Saccharicrinis fermentans DSM 9555 = JCM 21142: one gene and its partner. The protein of the gene in region 1 binds, or shares a complex with, the protein of each later gene. Links are inferred from orthologs where the notes say so. Each region holds a gene or a part of one and is shown on either strand. Other genes may lie near its edges.

Region 1 (11,525 bases):
GACGAAGAAAAGGTAAGATATGTAGAGGCATTTTTAAAAAAACAAATTTATGTGGAGACATTTAATGTGGATGCATTCTCCGATTTAGATTTTGTGCTCGAGAATAAGGTGACTGGCAGCCGCGGGATTGTAAAGGTATATGCTAATATATTCAAGAGATTGGGAATTGAACACCAATTAGTGTTGACCTCAGAGCGCGACAACGTTAAGTTTGACGGAAGTTTTCAGTCATGGAACTACCTTGATCAATATTTAATTTACCTCCCTAAATTGAATCAATATATTGATCCATCCAATGCCGGTTATCGCCTAGGTGAGGTCAATGGTAAACTGACAGCTACCGACGCACTTTTTATTGTTCCTGTGCAAGTGGGAGACTCTGAAACGGCTATGGGTGAAATAAAGTATATCCCGGCTACTCCATATGATCATAACTACGATAATATGCTTATTGACATGAGGGTGGATGTGGATAATGACCAGGTTCGTATGATGACAGAACGAGGACTTAAGGGTTTGAGTGGTGGGTTTTTTATTCATTTTTATAGGATGATGGATGAAGAACAGCAGCAAAACACACTCAAGCAAATGACCGCGACACAGGGCTCTAATCCTACCTTTCATAAGTTATTTGTAAGAGACTCTAGTGAGCTAGCGCATTTGAAAGATGCCGAGTTTCTGGTACATTCTGATTACAGTAGCACCTCATTTCTAGAACGAGCGGGTTCGAAACTGTTATTAAATATAGGTGAAGCCATAGGGTCACAAGTTGAGATGTATTTTGAGGAAGACCGGCATTCCAAAGCGGAGAATGATTTTAACCGTATGTACTATCGAGAAATTAACCTACATGTACCTGTCGGATTTAAGATCGTTAATCCCGAGGCAGGTAAATTGAATGTGTTTGAAAAAAAAGATGGTGAAAAAATATTTGGCTTTGAGTCTAATTACACCTATAGCCATCAAACATATAAAATTGTAATTGAAGAATATTACAAGCATATTTTTGTGGATGAAGATTCTTTTGAGGGCTTTAAGAAGGTGGTTAATGCCGCTGCCGATTTTAATAAAGTAGTATTGATTCTGGAGGAGGAATAAAAAGTCACTCAAGAAGGTATTACTTTTGCACCATGTATTACGGGTGGTAGTGAATATTTTTTAGCCGGACGATACGTTAACTTCGTAATAGATTTTTCCATGCATTTTCTGGGTTTAACCAAAGAAAATATAACCAATCACAATGGCTGCAATAATTCCTGCAAAATCGGCAATTAAGCCACATCCTATGGCGTGGCGTGTGTTCTTGATACCGACTGAGCCAAAATAAACAGCAATAATATAAAATGTTGTATCGGTAGCTCCCTGTACCGTGGAGGCTATTTTAGCTGCAAAAGAGTCCACGCCAAAAGTATTGAATGTTTCTACCATCATTCCGCGAGCACCACTTCCGCTCAAGGGTTTCATGAAGGCGGTTGGTAAGGCGTCCACAAAGCGGGTATCCAATCCCAACCATTGGCAGCATATTTTGATTAGGTCAGTGATGTAATCCATGGCTCCTACCTCTCTGAAAACACTTACAGCCACTAGGATAGCAATTAAAAAAGGTATGATTCTGATGGCAATTTGAAATCCTTCCTTGGCACCCTCCACAAAGGCATCATACACATTTACTTTTTTTGTAGGTAGCCATGGCTACAAATAATATCATGATGGTAAAAAGAATAACGTTACTTCCCACATTGGATATTACCTTCACTTGTTCTTTGTCCAATAAGGAAACACCATAAATGGTTCCTAGAACCAAGAGGGTCATACCCCCCAGGTAAGCCATAACAACGGGATCGGCCAAACGTATTTTTTGAACATAAGATACGGCCAGAAGTCCTGCCAGGGTAGAAAAAAAGGTAGCCAAAAGTATGGGAAGAAAAACATCGGCAGGATTTAGAGCGTCATATTGGGCTCTGTACACCATAATGCTGATGGGAATTAAGGTTAAGCCGGAAGTATTCAAAACCAAAAACATGATCTGAGCATTGCTGGCCGATTCTTTGTCGTGGTTTTCCTTTTGTAATTGCTCCATGGCTTTTAATCCCATGGGTGTTGCCGCATTATCCAGTCCTAGCATATTGGCGGATAGATTCATGATCATGGTTCCAAAGGCCGGGTGACCTTTGGGTAGGGTAGGAAACAGGCGGTTAAAGAGTGGAGCAATTAGTCGACTAATTACCTGAACCATTCCGCCCTTTTCTCCTATCTTCATTAAGCCCAGCCATAAGGAGAGGACCCCTGTTAGCCCCAATGAGATTTCAAATCCTGATTTAGCAGCTCCGTTAACGGCATTCACCAGGTTGGGGAATACTTCCATGTCTCCCCAAAAGACCAATCTGATCAATGCAACCACAAAGGCAATTAAAAAGAAAGCTATCCAAATGTAATTTAAAACCATATGCTTTAATCTTAGATAAGAGATTAAAATTAACAGACCATCATATATTCAGTATGCCTTTTGCAGGCATTGACACGCAGCTTAAAAGCTTCTACGCACCGTACCATCACCTTGGTACTTTTCATGTGGAGCACCAAATTCCTTACAAGTTACGTGATCAATAGGTACCTCCCAAATTTTAACGTTCCGAATAGCGGGGCCAGAATACTTGAATTTCTTTTCAGAATACTGCTCCATCATGATATTCAAGGCCTCCTCTTTCTTTTCAAAATCTTCTTGAAATTGCACTTTACCCCAGGCCACCACACTTTTTGATTTCATGCGATAACTACAGGCTACCTCAGGATGTTGGAACGCCAATTCATGATCAGTACTAAAAGTAATGCAAATATTCTTATTTTTCTCTAAGATATTGATGATTCGTCCCCCTGGTGCGGAGTGTAGATAAATTACATTGTCCCTATAGCCAAAATTCATAGGTAGCACATAAGGCATATCGCCATCTACCACACCTACAAAGCAAACATCACATTTTTTGATGATGGCTTCTATTCTTTCTTTGTCTAAATGTTCTACGGTTTTCATGCTTATTTGATAAAATATTTTGAAACAAGGGAACGCCTATCTTTGGCAAACCGGGATCCCTATTTTTATTGGTTTAAACTTCTCTTTCACGTAATTTATACAATCGTTCTATCCCCCAATTCTTTAGATAATAGTGATTGTAACTGTTGCAAACGGACCATGGTTTGCATAATTTCTATCATTTTTTCTCCATCCTCCTTTTGTTCTGCTAATTTCAGTTCGTTCCTATACTTATCTATCAATGCTTTAACTTTCTTCAATTTCAGTTCGTTGACTACTTTAGGAACCAACCTATCTAGGATACTAGCCTCATCCAGATCACCAGCCCCAAACCGTTGATGAATCTTGCTTAGCGGATACTCCTTGCTCAACAAATCGGTAGCCAACCTACTTACATCCTGTTCCATATGACTTACAAAAAACTTAACAGCCTGAAAACCCTTTTTTTTCTTATTTTCTTCGTATAGCTTCAGTATTTTATTATACAGGGGGTTTTCACATTCCAACTCATCTTCTCTCAGTTGTTCCAGGATATAATCTCCCACAGTAATTTCCTCTTCCTCTTCTTCTTTTCCCTCTTCCACCTCCACCATTTGAATATCACCGTATTTTATCATAAAACGGATTAGTTCTTTCTCTTCCTCCTCAAAGAGATTCAGTGTAGTGAAAGCCGGACTAGCTGTTGGAGAACTCGGCACTTGAGGCACCTGAATACTGGGCGTATTACCTCTATACTTTTCTTCTCTGCTTTTTTTTGTGAGCTTAGCTATCTCATTATAGAGTACCTGTTCTGTAACGTTCATTAATGCACTGCATTCCTTCACATATTCGCCCCGTACGATGGCATCGGGGATTACAGAAATGGTTTTTACAATATCTTGCAATAGACCGGCACGTTTTACCGGGTCGTTTTCGGCATCCTTTAAAAGAAGACCTGTTTTAAACTTGATAAAGTCACCCTCGTGTTTGGTAATATAGGCTTGTAGCTCTTCAGCACTGCGACTCTTGGAAAAAGAATCAGGATCCTCACCCTCGGGAAGCAAGAGCACTTTTACATTCATTCCCTGCTCTAAAACAAGGTCAATTCCTCGTAGCGAGGCTTTGATTCCCGCTGGATCACCATCATAAATAATTGTGATATTGGGTGTAAAGCGGGCTATCAGTCTTATCTGATCCACTGTTAATGCAGTCCCTGACGATGCCACCACATTGGTGATCCCTGCCTGGTGAAACGAGATTACATCTGTATAACCCTCCACCAAAAAACATCGGTCTTTTTTGGTGATTTCAGTTTTTGCATGAAAAATACCATAGAGAATTCTACTTTTATGATAAATCTCGGATTCCGGTGAGTTGAGGTATTTGGCAGTTTTTTTATCGGTCTTTAGAACACGTCCGCCAAATGCTGTTGGCTTGCCCGAAATACTGTGTATGGGAAAAATTACTCTGCCTCTAAAGCGATCGGCTTTATAATTGTCTCGCACAATGGTGAGACCTGCTTTTTCCAGGAACTCAAGTTTATAGCTGTTCTTAAGTGCCTCGTCGGTTAAGGCAGTCTTGGCTTCGGGCGAATAACCCAGTTCGAATTTTTGTATAATATCATCCCGAAAACCACGACTGCGAAGGTAAGACAGTCCTACCGAGCGCCCTTCGTCAGACTTGAGCAACTGGTTCGTGAAAAATTTTTGTGCAAAGCCGGATACAGCCATCATACTCTCCCGGTCATTTTTTACCTGCTGCTGTTCCGGACTCAGCTCCACTTCCTCTATGTGAATATGGAATTTCTTACCCAACTGCTTGATGGCGTCGATGAAAGAAATCTGCTCCACATCCATCACAAAGTTTACTGCATTTCCGCCCTTTCCGCAGCCGAAGCATTTATAAATACCTTTGTGGGGTGATACCGTAAAAGAAGGAGTCTTCTCATTGTGAAACGGACAGTTTCCCAGGTAATTAATCCCTCTTTTTCGCAGTGTCACAAATTCAGATACCACATCTACTATGTTCGCCTGCGAAGTCTCTACTATTCTATCAACTGTATTTTGATCGATCATTGAAATGTTACCCTTCTAAAAAATGAGAAACACAAAGATAAAAATTGATTGGACAAAGTGTTGCTGTATGTCGCCTTAGTTATAAACATTGCATCGCGGTTTAATTGAGTTGAGGCAGTGAAGCATCCGGAAGTTTTATTTACATCCCTTGTCAGGCCTGTCCAATGGGTGCAAAAGTAATTTTTTTGTTGTTTAAAGATAGGGAGATAAGCACTCTGTACCAGCACCTATGATGAAATCATCACCTCCATCCGGAGGTAATGCCATTGGCCACTTTTTGCAGGCTATCACTTATGCCACCTTTCTTATTCAGGAAATCGATAAACGCTCCTGCCCATTGGGCTAGCATATCGTCACCTCCCGCACCATAGGATGCAGCACCTATAGCGTATAGTATAAATATCAAGTATAAGATAAGCAAATATAACACATGTCTCTTTTTAAGTTCTTTAGAAAAATAAAATACAGCCATGGTAATGATGGTTACCACAACCAACATGATACGAATATCAATTAAAGTTGGGCCTGCAGCTCTAAAGTCAATCCTTTGCCCAGTAACCAAAAGGTAAATAGCCAAAGGCAGACCCATGCTAATGGTTATATCAAAGATGTTAGATCCCAGTACATTAGAGAGCGCATCGTCGTAATTTCCCTTTTTGCCATCTTTAATGGAGATGATGGTGTCCGGAACACTGCTGGCAGCCGCAACCAATACCAGTGCAATAAATAACGGATTTATTTTCATGGCGTCGGCCATTCCGATACAGCTTTCCACCAAGCCGGCACAGGTAAGCGCTATGATAGCTGTAGAGCCCAACAGTAACAGCCAACTGCGACCTGTTCTTCCCTTGTTGTGCTTTAGCTGAAAATGGGTGTACCAATTTTCGGCTTTAAAATGAATTATCTCCTTTTTATGAAGATCCTTTTTCATGGATAACAAGGTGTAAGACAAATACACCAGATAGAACATGGTAAATACCCATCCATGCCATTGGGTGATGTAATCACTTGATAAAAGGACCAGTAAAATTAGTTCAGCGGCGATCAAAAAAAGGCCATCCCGTAAAACCACTTTTTTGGCAATTTTAATTCCTTTTACTCCGGCAATTGTAGCAATTACAATCCATATCACTAGCATGGGAATGACAATACTATTAAAAATGGCCGAACCCGTATTGCCACCAACACTGGCAGCTAAATCGCGCCCTAGATGCTGACGACTGGCCAAAGCCAAAAAAAATACCGTTGTAAGTAGTTCTGGCATAGAAGAACCGATGGCATTGATCGTTGCTCCTTTAACACCCTCGCTGAGGTTTCTTCCTAAATAATCAGATGATGCCTCAAATACATCACACGCTTTAGCCATGATGATAGATGAAATGACCATCAATACCAGACCTCCATACCAAGTATGAAAAAATAATTCGTAAATGCCCATTCGTAATAGATTAAAAGTTTTTCATGGCAAAGATACTCTTTTATAATTTTAAGGTTTCCTTCCTTATATATCATTTCCTATCTTTATTCAATCTACATTAAAATGCCAAATATCAGAATAACGAGCTTTAATTTTTATTATATTGAGCATTGGAAAAGCAAACACCTGAAAATCCCTTAATTCCTTAGGTGTTTATCCAGGAATTTAGCTGAAAGGCTCTAATGGGAGCTTTCGTTTTGATTTTTGTTGATTTTATTTTTGATTATAAAATTTTCTACTCATATAAATCAAACACAAATTAAATCTACTATTATTATGATTACACAATTATTTTGGATCGTACCTGTCGCCTCAGTGGTGGCACTGGTGTTTGCCTGGTTCTTTTTTAGAACTATGATGAAAAGTTCAGAAGGGACAGACAAGATGAAAGAAATTGCTCAATATGTAAGAGATGGTGCAATGGCTTACTTATCGCGGCAATATAAAGTTGTTGGAATTGTTTTTCTTGTATTGTTGGTAATATTGACTGTCCTTGCTTACATGGGTGTTCAAAATCCTTTTGTACCCATCGCTTTTTTGACCGGAGGCTTTTTCTCGGGACTCTGTGGATTTTTAGGAATGAAGACTGCCACATTTGCTTCTGCACGTACTGCACAGGGAGCTTCGGAATCGCTGAACAAGGGACTTAAGGTGGCTTTTAGAAGTGGCGCAGTGATGGGACTGGTAGTGGTAGGTTTTGGTTTGTTAGATATTTCGCTATGGTATGTGATATTAACAAAATTTGTGTACACGACTGAGCATATGGCCAATGGTTTTCAATTTTTAGGTCTTGATTTGGTTCATCAAGGGATGGATGAATCTCAAAAATTATTAGAAGTAACTGCCACTATGTTAACCTTTGGTATGGGAGCTTCTACACAGGCTCTTTTTGCCCGTGTGGGAGGTGGTATTTATACCAAAGCAGCCGATGTGGGGGCCGACTTGGTGGGTAAGGTGGAAGCTGGCATTCCAGAGGATGACCCGCGGAATCCAGCCACCATTGCTGATAACGTGGGTGATAACGTGGGTGATGTGGCCGGAATGGGAGCCGACCTGTATGAATCATATTGTGGTTCTATACTAGCTACAGCTGCCTTGGGTGCCGCCCTGACCGTGAATAATACTGGTGCTGACATGTCAGGAAAAGTGATTGCTCCCATGTTGGTGGCCGCTATTGGTATTGTACTCTCCATTGTGGGTATCTTTATGGTTCAAACAAAAGAAGATGCCAATGCTAAAAGTCTTTTAAATTCTTTACTCATTGGAACGGGAGGTAGTTCTGTTTTAATATTGGCAGCTATCGCAGGAATGGCTGCATTGGATTGGATCACTTGGGGTATTTTTGGTGCGGTGGTATCTGGCCTGGTGGCTGGGGTAATCATTGGTCAGGCAACAGAATATTATACCTCAGATGGATATAAGCCCACACAGGGCATAGCTAGGCAAGCACAACAGGGGCCTGCCACCACTATTATTGATGGTGTGGCAGTAGGTATGTATTCCACATGGATTCCAGTGGTTACAATTGTAGGCGGTATTATTGCTTCCTTTGGCTTTGCCGGAGGCTTTGATAACTTTGCCGAAGGGGTTTACGGTATTGGATTTGCAGCCGTGGGTATGTTATCTACTTTGGGTATCACATTGGCTACCGATGCATTTGGACCCATTGCTGATAATGCCGGGGGTAATGCAGAAATGTCTAACCTTCCGAAAGAAGTGCGTGAGAGAACGGATGCGCTTGATATGCTGGGTAATACCACGGCCGCTACTGGTAAAGGTTTTGCCATTGGATCGGCCGCTTTAACCGCAATGGCATTGATGGCTGCTTATATGGAAGAAATTAAAATATGGCTTAAACGAGGCCTTAACGAAGGAGATACCGTTGTTCAAAACTCCATTCAATTTGTGCTGGACTCGTCGACTCAGGTAGGTGAGGGCATTAAAGCTGTGGTTATTTCAGAGGCCACATTGAAAGACTTCTCCTCTTTTTACGACTTGTCGTTATTTAACCCTTTATTATTAGCAGGTTTGTTTATTGGAGCTATGATGGCTTTCGTTTTTTGTGCTATGACCATGAAAGCGGTGGGGCGTGCTGCTGGTTCAATGGTTGATGAGGTTCGCCGTCAGTTTAAAGAAATACCTGGTATTCTTGAGGGTACAGGCACGCCTGATTATGCCAAGTGCGTGGCTATCTCCACCAAAGGGGCTCAGCAAGAAATGCTATTGCCATCTTTATTGGCTATTATTGTTCCTATTGCAGTGGGATTAGTATTTGGTGTTGCAGGTGTCATTGGACTTTTAATGGGAGGCTTGACCACCGGCTTTACCTTAGCTATATTTCTGAATAATGCGGGTGGGGCTTGGGATAATGCGAAAAAGTTTATTGAGAAAGGAAATTATGGTGGAAAAGGTAGTGATGCTCACAAGGCTGGTGTTGTGGGTGATACTGTAGGTGACCCATTTAAAGATACTTCGGGTCCGTCGTTGAATATCTTAATTAAGTTGATGACCATGGTAAGTGTAGTAATGAGCGGATTAACGGTTGCTTTTGCCCTCTTTTAATCCGACCTACGAGTGCTTTGCTGATTGTTCCAAAAATGAAAATAACGCAGTGTTTGGAGTTTTCTTGCAAAGACTATTTAGCCATTGATTGTATCACCGTCTTTATTATTCTCGCTTATAGAACCTCCTGCAAACCATGCAAAGAAGTTTGTGGGAGGTTTCTTTTATTTTTTTTATGTGATATGTTTTATTTCAATAAGTTTTAGGTCGGTTGTACGTCTAATTCTCATGGTGAAGTTTTAAATACTGTGGGTGTCAGTTTGCATTTAATACCCTAGGAATTGTATCTTGCAACTTCTATTATAATAATTAGATGATTCAACATGAATTTACCTACTTTTTCAGATATTGAAGACGCATACCTGCGTATTGAAGCCCAAACCCATATCACACCTGTTTTAACCAGTCGTGCTATTGATAAGATAACGGGAGCCGAGATATTTTTCAAGTGTGAGAATTTTCAGAAAGTGGGGGCTTTTAAATTCAGAGGAGCATGCAATGCCGTATTTGCGTTAAATGCTGAAGAGCTAGCCAGTGGAGTTGCTACCCATTCTTCAGGCAATCATGCCGCCGCCTTGGCACTGGCTGCCCAACTGCGACAGACACAAGCACATATTGTGATGCCACAAAATGCCCCCGAAATTAAAAAGAAAGCAGTTGTTAGTTATGGCGGTTTGATTACTTTTTGTGAACCCACATTGCAGGCACGGGAAGAAACATTGCAAAAAATATTGGAACAGACAGGTGCGCAAATGATTCATCCTTATGACCAAAAAGAGGTGATTGCCGGACAAGGTACCTGTGCCTTGGAGTTAATACAACAGCAAGATGATTTGGATGCTATTGTGACACCTGTTGGAGGTGGTGGGCTGTTGGCGGGTACTTCTATTACTGCTAAATATATAAATCCTGAGATGGAGGTGATTGGGGCAGAACCCCAAGGAGCTGACGATGCTGCTCAATCTTTTCAAAAGAAACAGCGTATGCCATCTCTTCATCCCAATACCATTGCCGACGGCCTGTTAACCGCACTGGGGAAACTTAACTATGAATTAATCATAAAAAATGTAGATGATATCATCACCACTCCAGATAGTACCACCATTGAAGCCATGCGACTGATATGGGAGCGCATGAAGATCATTGTTGAGCCTTCCAGTGCTGTTTCTTTGGCCGTTATTCTGGACAATAAAGAGGCTTTTAAAGGTAAAAAAGTAGGTGTTGTTTTAAGTGGAGGTAACGTTGATTTGCAGCATTTGCCATTTTAGTCTTCTCTTTTTCACCTATTTTTTACCATATAAACGGGAAACAGTTATGCAGAAGTGGAGATGATATCCCAATGCATTTCTACTTTTGCATGACATACCTGTTCCAAAACTTGGTATGGTCATTTGCCTGTTCACCTATATTAAAAATCCACCAGTTTTCAACACAGTCTGAATAATCAACTCCATTGTAATGGATGTAAGACCATTCTTCCGGAAAGCCTTCAGGAAATTTGTTTGCAATAATGTCTTCAGCTGTTGCCCATAATTTACTGGCTTTTTTGTTGACAGATGATTTTGCCAGCTCCATCCATTTGCTGTCCTTATTTCGGTACTCTGGTGTGGGATATGGACCACGATCTCCCCATTCTGCATTGGTAGGCGCATTTCCATCATCCAATGAAAAATAGGAGGTTTTATCTTTTACATAAGCCAAGTCGGTGGAGTCGGTTTTGTCTTCATTCCAGTTACTGTGCTGAACGACCAAAACATTTGATTTTACCACTTGGGCCGCTACTGTTTTTAACACTTCCTGAACCCAGTCTGCTGTAATGTTAGATTGTCCTGCCTCTTGAACCCAGACTTTTCCTCCTTTTTGGAGAATGGGAATTACCTGATTTGTTATTTTTTGTACTGATAATGCCCAATTGGCATGTGCATCTGTCCATTTATTGCCAAAGATCATATTGAACAACTCTTTTGAATCAATATATTTTCCTCCTTGTGTGCCAACCGCACCTGCTACAGCGTAATATTTTACTCCTTTTAGATCTTTATGCAGTAGCATGGATCCCAAGGCGGCCTGGGCATGAATATCATCAGGATCTGGTTTGCTATCAAATTGTGCAATTAAAATGTCCTTTTTTTTATCAAAGATGGGGCGCGCAAAGCTGCTTACTACTGCAACATTGAGAATGATTGCTACAATAATCATTTTTTTTATTTCCATACGATTTCTTTTTAATGGGTATATTTTTTAATAAACTGGAGCACAAAGTAATGTATAAATTTAAAAATAATGTTTGATCCATGCCAATGATTTATTGGATATTGCTTATTATTTCTAAATTTTTAATCACTTACTTTTCAAGTGAATCATCATTTCCTGGTTTCCGTTGTATATGATTTTTAAAGTA
Region 2 (11,476 bases), 740 kb from region 1 along the record:
CACAAAGCCATGCTTATAATCTGACAACAGACGTCATTTTAGAACGGAGCTTTAATAAAAATAGACAGATAAATACTAATAACTTTACTTTCCCCAATGGCAAACTGAAATGCTTGGTAATGAGTTTTGATGATGGTCCGGAACACGATCGGGTATTGTTAGAAAAGCTGAATAAAGCAAACATTGTTGGAACCTTTCATCTTAATTCAGGCAGATTGGGTAAAAAGGCCGAATGGTTAAGTTCTGAATTGGGGTACGATGTGCATTTCGTTACAGAATCTGAAGTAAGTTCCTTATATCGTGGTCATGAAATCTCAGGACACACTGTGCACCATATCGGCTTAAACAACCCAAACGATTCAATCATTAAATTTGAGGTGTCCTCTGATCTTAAAAGGATGAATGCCTTAATTGACAATGAGTATTATAGACCAGTTCAAGGCCTGGCATATCCTTTTGGAGCATACAATCATCAAACGGTGAGTATTTTGGAAGAGTTAGGCCTTAAATATGCTCGAACAGTTGATGCCACATATAATTTTGAAATACCCACATCTAATTTTCTAACACTTAATCCCACATGCCATATTTTTGATGCACTAAACTATGGTTCTTATTTTGTCAATGATGAGGCTACTCAAATGCAATTGTTAAATATTTGGGGGCATAGTTATGAATTCCATAAAAATTGGGAGCTAGCTGATTCTATATGCAATATGTTAGGGAATAAGGAAGATATATGGTATGCTCAAACGGTTGAACTGGTTGATTATTTAACTGCCATTGAGGAGTTATCGTACGCTAATGATTCCGTTTTTAATCCATCAAAAGATATTACGGTTTGGGTAAAAAATAAAAATGGAGATGTTGTAGCCTTACTTCCTGGTCAAAGCATGGCGGTTCATTTTCAAAGTTCATATGCTGAGGTAAGTGAACTTGACCGTCTTTATCCACCTGGATCAACAATCATTAAGTATCATGGCGATTGGACAAAGAATCATTACAAAGAGCGAATTACCACATTTAAAAATTCACCTTTAAATTTTGGAGATATAGTATTTATTGGAAATAGTATAACAGAGCAAGGCGGTGATTGGGGCGAGAAATTAGGTGTAAAAAACGTACGTAACCGTGGCATTGCAGGTGATGTAACTGATGGTGTTTTAAAACGAATAAACGAAATAACGTATTATAAGCCAAGAACGGTTTTTATATTAATTGGTATCAACGATTTGTTTAATTTATATTTTCAAAAAGAGATTCCATCTCCTGAATATGTGGCAAATAACATCCTTAAAATTACAGAAGTAATTCATAAAGGATCTCCGGAAACAAAAATTTATTTGCAAACCATTCTACCAACATCCAAAGATTATTTGATGGAGGATATAACCAAAGTAAACACCATGATCAGAATGCATAAAACCGATTCAAATTATAATTTGATTGATTTATTCGAGGTATTTGTTGGAGATGACGGTTTAATAAAACCTAACCTTACATCGGATGGTACACATTTAAATAAATTGGGTTATCAACTTTGGGTAGAAACAATAAATGCAACTATAAATAGGTGAAAGTAGGTTTTCCTAAGTAGAACTTGTTTATGGGGTTGGAGGTGAAGATTTTAATGGTGGTAGCATTCACGTTACCGATAAAAACAGGAGCTATACCTGTGTATAGGTTGTGTGAAGTGGGGCGTGGGTAAGTCTTTGTGATATAGTCAAGTGATTACTTGAAGCAAGTGCTTTGTAAATCTTCTGATAGCCTGTTACAATAGCCTATACTTATAAGGCTTTTATAACAGGCTATCTTGGTTTAAACAGCTTTGTAGCCAAGTGAATTTACGGTTTCTTTTACCTTCTCTAGTACAATGTTATCCCCTTGAAGGGTGACGGATCTTTCTTTTAGATTTACTTTTGCACTTTGAATAAAGTCCAGCTTCTCAAGGTTCGATTCTACATTGGCTTTGCAATGGTTGCAGGTCATTCCTTCTACTTTGATTATTTTTGTTTCCATTGTATTGTTATTTGTTGTTTCATCTGTTTTTTGTTGGGGAGCTAAGTGCTGTTGTATATAGCCATTAATGATTAGAGTCACCAGAATTACACCAGCGCTAATTTGCCACCAACTGATGTTTTGTCCGTGGTGGTGTGCTAGATGCTCGCTTGGTATTTGTGTAAACCAGGCTAATGGAAGTGCATAATCTATTATTAAGCCAAACCCTAATGCGCCAATAATTATGACGCCCAAGTAGGTAAGTAAACTTTTTTTTCCAAGTACTTTTCCAATCATGGCTATGGTTGCAGCGTTGGTGGCCGGACCGGCCATTAAGAGCACAAATGCGGCTCCTGGACTCATACCTTTGAGAATGAGTATGGCCGCCAATGGAATTGAACCTGTTGCGCAGATATAAAGCGGAATAGAAACCACAAGTATGAGTAGCATTTGGACGATAGGAGACATGTTTAATAGTTCAAAGAATTCGTTGGGAATGAGGGCCGATATGATAGCGGCTAATACCAAGCCAATTACCAACCATTTAGAGATATCCTGGATAAACTCCACAAAGCCGTACCTAAAGGTATCCTTCAGCTTTTGTGGAAAAGATTTCTTTTCTTCAGTTTGTTCTTCAAAGCTTTTACTGTCGTATTCATTTTTGGTTATGGCACTGGTAATCATTCCTCCTGTGATGCCAGTTACAAGTGCAGCTAATGGTCTAATGATGGCAAAGGGCAGTCCCATTAATGAAAATGTTGCCAGAATAGAATCAACACCTGTTTGTGGAGTTGAAATGAGAAACGAAACAGTGCCTCCTTTGGATGCTCCATTTTTATAAAAAGCGGTTCCGGTGGGAATAACACCGCAAGAACAAAGTGGTAAGGGTACCCCGAATAAAGAGGCCAGTACCGACGATTTAAATGGCTTGCCGTTAAAATATTTTTCAATTTTTCTTTGTGGAATAAAAGCATAGAGAAGGCCTGCGAAGAAGAATCCTAACAAAAGAAAGGGAGACATCTCTCCTAATATTTTTACAAAATCATTTAAAAAAGTTGTTATAAATTCTAATATATCCATGATTGGTCTATTCTATTGTTTTATAATGTTCAAAGTAAAGAAGTATGTATGTAAAGCTTATCATACCATTTGGGTAAATTTTTATATTTTTTTTGTTTTTAGATGTGGCTCCCTGTTTTTTTTATTGTTGTATGGAGCTTATTATACTTGGTCAAGGGGCTTTCGTTTGTTGTCCTTGAGTCTTTTGAAATGAGAAGGGGTTAATCCGGTTACCTTTTTAAATTGAGCAGACAAGTGCTGTACGCTACTATACCCTAACTGATATGAAATTTCATTTAGTGATAATTCATTGTAAACCAATAGTTCCTTCACTTTTTCTATTTTTTGGTTGATGGTGAATTTTTCAATGGTTATACCCTCAACGGATGAAAAGAGATGGCTTAGGTATGAATAGTCAAGCCCCATTTCTTTAGCTATATAATCAGAGCTATTTATGGAATCAAATGCTTTTTCGGAATGGTGTATTTTCTCTATGATAATCGTTTTTATCTTAGCAATTTGTTGACTTTTTTTATCGCCAATTAACTCAAAGCCATTTTGTTGCAATACGTTTTTAATCTCTGTCATCTTGGCATTTGAGATTGGGGATAAGACCTTGGCTTGGCCAAGCTCAACTTCTTCAATCTTCAAATTTAATTTTGTAAACTCGTCTCTTACCACCTTAATGCAGCGTTTACAAACCATGTTTTTGATATGTAGTGTTGTTGTAGCCATATGCCAAAGATACAATTAGCTGCTGTTTTTGTTTGCTGACATGCTTGTAAAAGTTATAAACCATTGTCAGGCATGTACTACATTGATCAAGTAATAGCTGATTTCATTGCCCAGATGTAAGTAATGTTTGCGCGTAAGATGTGTTGGGGTTGTTGAGCGCGTGTAAGTGGAAGTTTTTTCGGTGTTATATTCCTTTTCCTTTTATAAGTGTCTTTAATGAATACAAGAGTATTTTAAGGTCAACAACTAATGTTCTGTTCTCCAAGTATAGGATGTCGTACTTAAGTCTTTTTATCATTTCATCGACATTCCTGGCATAACCAAACTTTACGATTCCCCATGAGGTAATACCAGGTTTTATCTTTAATAAGAGGGCATAGTAAGGTGCTTTGCGAAGAATCTTATTTACATAATATTCTCTTTCGGGTCTGGGGCCAACAAATGACATGTTGCCTATGATAACGTTGATAAGTTGAGGTAACTCATCCAGTCGCCATTTTCGGATGACGTTTCCTACCTTTGTAATTCGCGGATCATTCTGGTATGATAAAGCAGGACCATTTTCTTCTGCATTTACGTACATGGATCGGAATTTATAAATGATAAAAGGTTTTTTGTTTTTTCCTATACGCTCCTGTCGATAAATAATGGGGCCTTTGGAATCTATTTTGATGGCCACCGCAATGGCTATTAGTATTGGTGTTGTTACGATAAGGCTTACCCAAGCCAGAGCTAAATCCAGTATTTTCTTTGTCATATTTTGCCAAACAGGCATCTTATGGTTGGAGATAGTGATGAAAGGGGAGCTTTCTAGATTTTGTGTTTTAATGGTTCCATCCAGCATGGGGTGCAGGTTTGTGGATAGTCGTATTAGTATATCTTTTTGCTTTAAAATGTTAATGACTTGGTTTATTGTATGGGGCTGTGAGTGGTTTAAGCATACGGTGGCTTCGTCAACATCTTTCTTCATCACCAGTTTTTCTATGTTAGAGAGCTTGCCAAGGCATGGGAGGAAGTCAGTCATATTATATCCATATTTCTCATCCTCTGGTATATAACCGATATATTCGTGTTTCAATATATGTGGGTTGGGGTGTCTCTTTAGAGTTTCGAGGGCTTGTTGGTTGTTACCAATTAATACTTTTTTGTAAGCTGTCTTTCCTTTGTTTAAGAGATAATGTAATCGCCAAATGATAATCATTCGAAATGAAAAAACACTTATGAAAACAAAGAAAAAATAATGAAAAGATAAACTTATTGGTTTAATTGTTAGCTCCACAGGAGCGTAGTTTTCTACAATAAGGAGTAGTAAAATGGATACCATAAAACAAGTAGCAGCAGTGGGGCCAATTGTTTGTAAGCCTGATTTACGGGCTGGATTGTTATAGTGGCCTGAAATATAAAAAGCAAAGAGCCATATGATCACTATCATAAGGATGGCGAGGGGGATGCTCAGGTGTTCACGGAGTGGTACGAGTGGTGAAAAAAGGTCGTAGTAGGGCAGCTTGTACTTGCTTAAAAATAAGATATGACATACAACGAGTACCAATAAATCACTCAGAAAGTGCCATGCTATTATTTTTTTTTCAACAATTCGTTTAAAAGATGTTGTTTTTTTTTTGATCCTAATCATCCCGCCATCATACATAGTTCTAATATAACGATAAATTGTATGATTCAGTATAAGAAAAGGGTGTATTTTTTAATTAAAAGTAGGGTGTATACCCTTTAAATCCGAAGGAAGCATTATTTTTGAATTTGAGATAACGTAAGATATGGATTCGTTTAGGCATAAAGGTTTAAGAAATAGGTTGGTGAAGGAGATTTCCAATAAGGGGATTCAGGATGGAAAAGTGTTAAGTGCCATTGGGGCTGTACCTCGGCATATGTTTTTTGAGAGTAGTTTTATACAGTTCGCTTATCAGGATAAGGCATTTCCTATTGGTGCCGGACAAACTATTTCTCAACCTTACACTGTTGCTTTTCAATCGGAACTGTTGGAGGTCTTGCCAGGTCAAAAAGTGCTTGAGGTGGGCACCGGCTCAGGATATCAGGCAGCTGTTTTGTGTGAGCTGGGGGCGAAGGTTTATACAATAGAGCGCCAGAGAGAATTGTATGTTAAATGTAGTAAGTTGCTTCCTAAGATGGGATATAAGCTTCGTTTTTTTCTGGGAGATGGTTATAAAGGTTTGCCACAGTTTGGACTGTTTGATAGGATAATAGTGACAGCAGGTGCTCCTCAAATACCTGAAGATTTACTGACACAGCTAAGTTTAGGTGGGATGATGGTGATTCCACTGGGAGGGGGTGAAGTGCAGGTGATGACTCGAATTACACGAGAATCAGAAACTGCATTTAGCCAGGAGGAATTTGGCCACTTTGCTTTTGTTCCAATGTTGAAAGGAATAGTCAAGTAGCCATGTATTCTCCTGAAAAATACAATTTAGGGTGAATGAATAGATGATTCATTCCGTGTGTATATGCTTAAAAGGGCATGTCTTTATCGTGCGGACTTTCAGGGAATTGAGGTAAGCCAAAATTATTGCCAGCCGGAGCTTGATTAAAGCTATCTCCACCTGTGGGTTCATTCATCTTAGAACCGTAAGTGATGGATTGTCCACCCTGATCCATACCCAGATCGGCACCAAACACTCCTGTGTCAGGGTTCTCGAATCGGGCCAGTTCGCCTCTAAATCGTAAGTTCACATCACCTGTGGCACCGTTACGGTGTTTGGCAATGATAATTTGTCCCATTCCGATCAGACTGTTGCCTTGTTCGTCTTCAGTAATTCCATAGTATTCAGGCCTGTGAATAAAACATACCATGTCGGCATCCTGTTCAATTGCTCCTGATTCCCTAAGGTCCGATAGTTGAGGGCGTTTACCTTCGGCTCCGGCACGTCCTTCAACACCCCGGTTAAGCTGAGATAAGGCAATGATAGGAATGTTTAACTCCTTAGCAAGCCCCTTTAGGTTACGGGATATCATACTTACTTCTTCCTGTCTGGAACCGGGATTCATACCATTGGCGTTCATCAACTGAAGATAATCGATGATCACCACCTGTATGTCGTGTTCTTTTTTAAGTTTTCTACATTTGGCTCTTAATTCAAAAACAGATAGGCCAGGTGTGTCATCCACATAGATGGGGGCATCAATCAGATTTTGTATCTTATGATCCAGTTGCTCCCATTCGTAGCTGACCAAATTTCCTTTCTTAATTTTTTCGGCAGGTAATTCTGTTTCAGATACTATTAAACGATTGACTAATTGTACGTTACCCATTTCGAGCGAAAATACGGCCACACCTTGTTTGAATTGCAAGGCCATATTACGGGCCATGGATAATACAAAGGCTGTTTTACCCATGGCAGGACGGGCTGCAATAACTACCATGTCGGTTTTTTGCCAACCGGAGGTTATCTTATCTAATTCGTGAAAACCAGAAGGAACCCCGCTGAGTCCATCTTCTCGTTGTGAAGCTATCTTGATCATCTCAATGGCTTCGTCTATAACAGGGTTAATTTGCGTAACCCCTTTTTTCATATTACCCTGGCTGAGCTTAAAGAACGCACTTTCCGATTCGTCCAAAAGATCGTCTACATCATATCCTTCGTCAAAGGCCTTGCTTTGTATCTCTGAGCTAATGCGAATTACTTCACGTTGCAGATATTTTTGCCATATGATTCTGGCATGATACTCTATGTGAGCGGCCGACGCAACCCTACCAGTTAGTTGAGTGATGAAATAAGCGCCACCTACCTCTTCCAATAGCCCTAAGCTTCTTAATTCTTGCGTTACGGTTAACATATCTACAGGTAAATCCTTTGAGTTAAGGTTCTGTATTGCGGTATATATTTTTTGGTGTGTGTCTTTATAGAAACATTCGGGTTTGAGTATCTCGCCAACAGCGGTGAAAGCATCCTTTTCTAACATCAGGGCACCCAATACGGCCTCTTCAAGCTCCAGAGCCTGAGGTGGCATCTTTCCTACCTCTAAATCAATATTAGGTGATTTTTTTTTGTTCGAATAATTTCTCTTTTCTGCCATGTTCTATATCGTATTTTCAAAAGGGAGACAAAGTTAATCAACAAAATCTAGTCATCCATGCTGCTGGTCAAATACTTTTAAAATTTATTGTAAATGAAAGTGTGCCAGGAGCATAGGATAGCTTTTTTTGTTGAATGGTTCATATTATAGCTACTTCATATCTACGATGTGATTCTTTCGTTATCTTTGGTGGCATTTTAGAATGAAGATACGATGATTTGTTTTCCCAACGCAAAAGTTAACATAGGTTTATATGTGACCGAAAAAAGAGATGATGGTTATCATAATATCGAAACACTTTTTTTTCCAATTCAACTGAAGGATGTACTGGAGATTATTGAGAATGAGGATAGTCAGGACGATTTTGTTTGGAGTAATAGTGGAATTTTGGTGGATGCCAAACCAGAGGATAATCTGTGTGTGAAGGCTTTAATGCTTTTAAAACAGGATTATAACATTCCTCCGGTAAAAATGCACTTGCATAAGGTGATTCCTTTTGGGGCCGGTTTAGGTGGCGGGTCGGCGGATGCAGCATTTACATTAACGACTCTGAATGAAATGTTTGGGTTGGGTATCAGCTTGGATAAACTGCATCAATATGCTGCTAGTCTGGGGGCTGATTGTGCTTTTTTTATTGATAATAGACCCTGTATGGCGAGTGGTATTGGCGATGTGTTGACTCCTTTTGATATGGATTTAAAGGGATATCATTTGCTATTGGTAAAGCCCAATGTGCATGTGTCAACTCCGGAGGCGTATGGCGGAATTACTCCAGGATATCCTGAAGTGGATTTGAAAGATCAGTTGAACTTGCCTGTTGATCAATGGAAGGGGGGTATTGGTAACGATTTTGAATCTTCGGTCTTTCCCAAGTATCCTTCAATTGGAGAGCTGAAGGCAATGATGTATGCCGAGGGGGCCATGTATGCCTCCATGACCGGTAGTGGAGCTGCTGTTTTTGGTTTGTTCGCTGAGAAGCCACAAGTGAATTTAAAGCATTGTTTTGTGTGGACAGAAGTATTATAAAAAAGCCCCGAAATACTCCGGGGCCTTATTCATATCTAAAACAGATGATTACTCTTCAATAATAATCATCAGTTCATCTTTAGGAATTTTGTCACCTTCTTTAACGCAAATCTCTTTTACCTTACCATTAAATGGCATGGCAATTTGATTTAGCATTTTCATGGCTTCAAGTACCATAAGTGAGTCGCCTTCTTTGACCACATCACCTACTTTTACGTGAAATTTAATGACCGTACCAGGGATGTGAGAGCGAATTTCACAAGGGTCTGGAGCGTGCCAAGGCTTTCTGTTGGTATACTTTTTTGTAGCCTTAGTTTGGTACTCCATTGTATGTACCCTAAAGCCAACTAATTCGTCTTTATTTATCATCTTTAGTCGATTTAAAATGGAGGAATTCCGTGTTTTTTCTCAGGATGACGTACGTCTTTACCCTCAGAAACTTCTAAAGCATGTAATAAAATACTACGTGTGTCGTTGGGCTCTATAACAGAGTCGATGTAGCCTTTGGCTGCTGCCACATAAGGGTTTGCAAATTTGTCTTTGTATTCTTGAACCTTTATTTGACGCATCTCTTCTGGGTTTTCAGCTCCTTCAATCTCTTTTTTAAAGATGATGTTGGCTGCTCCTTCAGGTCCCATCACGGCAATTTCGGCAGTAGGCCATGCAAACATAAAGTCAGCTCCCAGGTGACGTGAGTTCATCGCAATATATCCACCACCATAAGCTTTACGTAAGATAACGGTAACTTTAGGTACGGTGGCCTCAGAATATGCATACAGAACTTTTGCACCATGACGAATTACACCTGCATGTTCTTGGTCTGCTCCAGGAAGGTACCCCGGCATGTCTTCAAGAGTGACAATAGGAATATTGAAAGAGTCGCAGTAGCGGATAAAACGAGCTGCTTTATCGGAGCTGTCACAATCTAATACACCTGCCAATACAAGAGGTTGGTTGGCTACAAAACCAATGGTTTGTCCATTTAAGCGGCCAAAGCCAATGACGATGTTAGCGGCAAAAAGTTCTTGAATCTCAAAAAAGTCACCATCATCTACAATTCCTCTTATCACATCACGTACATCGTACGGATTGCGGGGATCAGATGGAATTAAGTCTTCGATGTTTCCTTTGAATACAGGATCTTTGGGAGGAAATTCCTTCGCTTTTTTACTGTTATTCCAAGGGATGTAAGTGATTAATTTTTTAATTTGTTCGAAACATTCTTGTTCGCTTTCGGCAAAGAAGTGTGCATTACCGGTAGTCTCGGCATGAACACGGGCTCCTCCCAGTTCTTCCATTGATATTTCTTCACCCAAAACTGTTTTAATGACACCCGGACCTGTGATGAACATTTTAGAAATGTTATCAACCACAAATACAAAGTCAGTAAGGGCTGGAGAGTAAACGGCACCACCGGCACAAGGGCCTAGGATGACTGAGATTTGAGGGATTACTCCGGAAGCGATTGTGTTTCTATAAAAGATCTCTCCATAACCAGCAAGAGAGTTAACTCCTTCCTGAATACGGGCACCACCCGAATCGTTAATTCCAATTAAAGGGACGCGCATTTTTAACGCGTGATCCATGATTTTAGTAATTTTTCGGGCGTGCATTAGCCCTAAAGAACCACCGGCAACAGTAAAATCCTGAGCGAACACGCAAATAGGTGCTCCATAGATAGTACCAGTACCGATAATCACACCATCACCGTGGAGTTGCTTTTTGTCCATCCCGAAGTCTTTTGCTTCGTGCTCAACAAAAAGATCGTACTCTGTAAAAGAATCTTGATCAAGAATGGCAAGAATACGCTCACGGGCAGTCATTTTACCCATGGCAACTTGTTTTTCGATGGCTTTTTCACCACCTCCCATTTCAACCTTTTTCTTTCTTTTACGAAGATCAAGGATGTGTTTTTTCAATGACATAGTTAAATAATTTTAATTAACTTAATGCAAATCAATATCTTAAAGATAAGGATATGCTTGAAATTTCAGGGTACATAATTACAAAAATTATTTTGATACCAAAACTTGCACCTGAAATCATTTTATTTTAGCAAAGAATAGGCTTGTTTGGATATTATTGTTTGCCCCTTTATTTGGGGGCTTTTTTATAAAGATATAACCCAATAAGGGTAAATACTATGTTGGGCATCCATACGGCTATAAGTGGATTCATATTTCCATTTATTGCAAAGGTGGTGGATATAGTCATAAACAGAATGTAACCAAAGCTCAGCCCCAGACCAATACCAATATGCAAACCAATACCACCTCTAACTTTACGTGAAGCCAATGAAACGCCTATCAAGGTAAGAATAAATGCTGAAAAAGGATTGGCCCAGCGTTTATAATATTCAATTATATATGGTTTTATGGAACCTACTCCTTTTTTTGTTTGTGCTTCAATGTAAGCGCTGAGCTCGGTGTTGGTCATCGTTTCAAACCAATTGTGCTCTGATTTGAAGTCCGATGGTGTCATATTAAAAACAGTATCTATTTTACTTCCTTCTGTTATTTGGATATGTTTATCATCTACAAAATCTCTTTGAATATAGTTGGTGAGCGTCCAGTTTTTTTTGTCCTTATTATAAGTAATGCTTTGCGAG

Evidence for each region.
Region 2: the proteins of dnaG (region 1) and dnaB are in contact, whole or in part, in a crystal structure (PDB 2R6A), measured with the Geobacillus stearothermophilus proteins. The link is inferred for Saccharicrinis fermentans DSM 9555 = JCM 21142 from one-to-one orthologs. Residues at the interface, in WP_049624496.1 of Geobacillus stearothermophilus: Lys456, Leu457, Leu458, Pro459, Ala460, Asn463, Ala464, Leu467, Leu535, Leu536, Ile537, Ala538, Gln544, Glu545, Asp548, Tyr549, His552; in WP_033016901.1 of Geobacillus stearothermophilus: Ser13, Glu15, Ala16, Gln18, Glu91, Leu92, Asp94, Ala95, Val96, Pro97, Thr98, Ala99, Ala100, Asn101, Tyr104, Tyr105, Ile108.

Annotation. Positions count from the first base shown.
Region 1 is NZ_KI912107.1:4,188,422-4,199,946, reverse strand. Bases 2,607-5,577 are described here. They hold dnaG (DNA primase), read right to left. Parts: upstream 5,086-5,577; coding sequence 3,127-5,085; downstream 2,607-3,126. Other genes in these bases: CYTFE_RS27000 (sodium:calcium antiporter), read right to left, coding at 5,327-5,577; CYTFE_RS0117085 (pyridoxamine 5'-phosphate oxidase family protein), read right to left, coding at 2,607-3,031. In the rest of the region: CYTFE_RS0117095 (DUF3857 domain-containing protein), read left to right, coding at 1-1,098; CYTFE_RS31250 (spore maturation protein), read right to left, coding at 1,213-1,665; CYTFE_RS31245 (nucleoside recognition domain-containing protein), read right to left, coding at 1,658-2,446; more of CYTFE_RS0117085, read right to left, coding at 2,528-2,606; more of CYTFE_RS27000, read right to left, coding at 5,578-6,523; CYTFE_RS0117070 (sodium-translocating pyrophosphatase), read left to right, coding at 6,839-9,124; CYTFE_RS0117065 (pyridoxal-phosphate dependent enzyme), read left to right, coding at 9,448-10,392; CYTFE_RS26995 (hypothetical protein), read right to left, coding at 10,472-11,338; CYTFE_RS28925 (Kelch repeat-containing protein), read right to left, coding at 11,465-11,525. UniProt on the Escherichia coli protein: RNA polymerase that catalyzes the synthesis of short RNA molecules used as primers for DNA polymerase during DNA replication.
Region 2 is NZ_KI912107.1:3,447,970-3,459,445, reverse strand. Bases 5,560-8,481 are described here. They hold dnaB (replicative DNA helicase), read right to left. Parts: upstream 7,843-8,481; coding sequence 6,277-7,842; downstream 5,560-6,276. Other genes in these bases: ispE (4-(cytidine 5'-diphospho)-2-C-methyl-D-erythritol kinase), read left to right, coding at 8,056-8,481; CYTFE_RS0114070 (protein-L-isoaspartate(D-aspartate) O-methyltransferase), read left to right, coding at 5,568-6,209. In the rest of the region: CYTFE_RS29525 (GDSL-type esterase/lipase family protein), read left to right, coding at 1-1,577; CYTFE_RS0114085 (permease), read right to left, coding at 1,819-3,078; CYTFE_RS0114080 (helix-turn-helix domain-containing protein), read right to left, coding at 3,220-3,792; CYTFE_RS28810 (sugar transferase), read right to left, coding at 3,977-5,425; more of ispE, read left to right, coding at 8,482-8,868; CYTFE_RS0114055 (acetyl-CoA carboxylase biotin carboxyl carrier protein subunit), read right to left, coding at 8,917-9,237; CYTFE_RS0114050 (acyl-CoA carboxylase subunit beta), read right to left, coding at 9,249-10,793; CYTFE_RS0114045 (LptF/LptG family permease), read right to left, coding at 10,963-11,476. UniProt on the Escherichia coli protein: The main replicative DNA helicase, it participates in initiation and elongation during chromosome replication. Travels ahead of the DNA replisome, separating dsDNA into templates for DNA synthesis.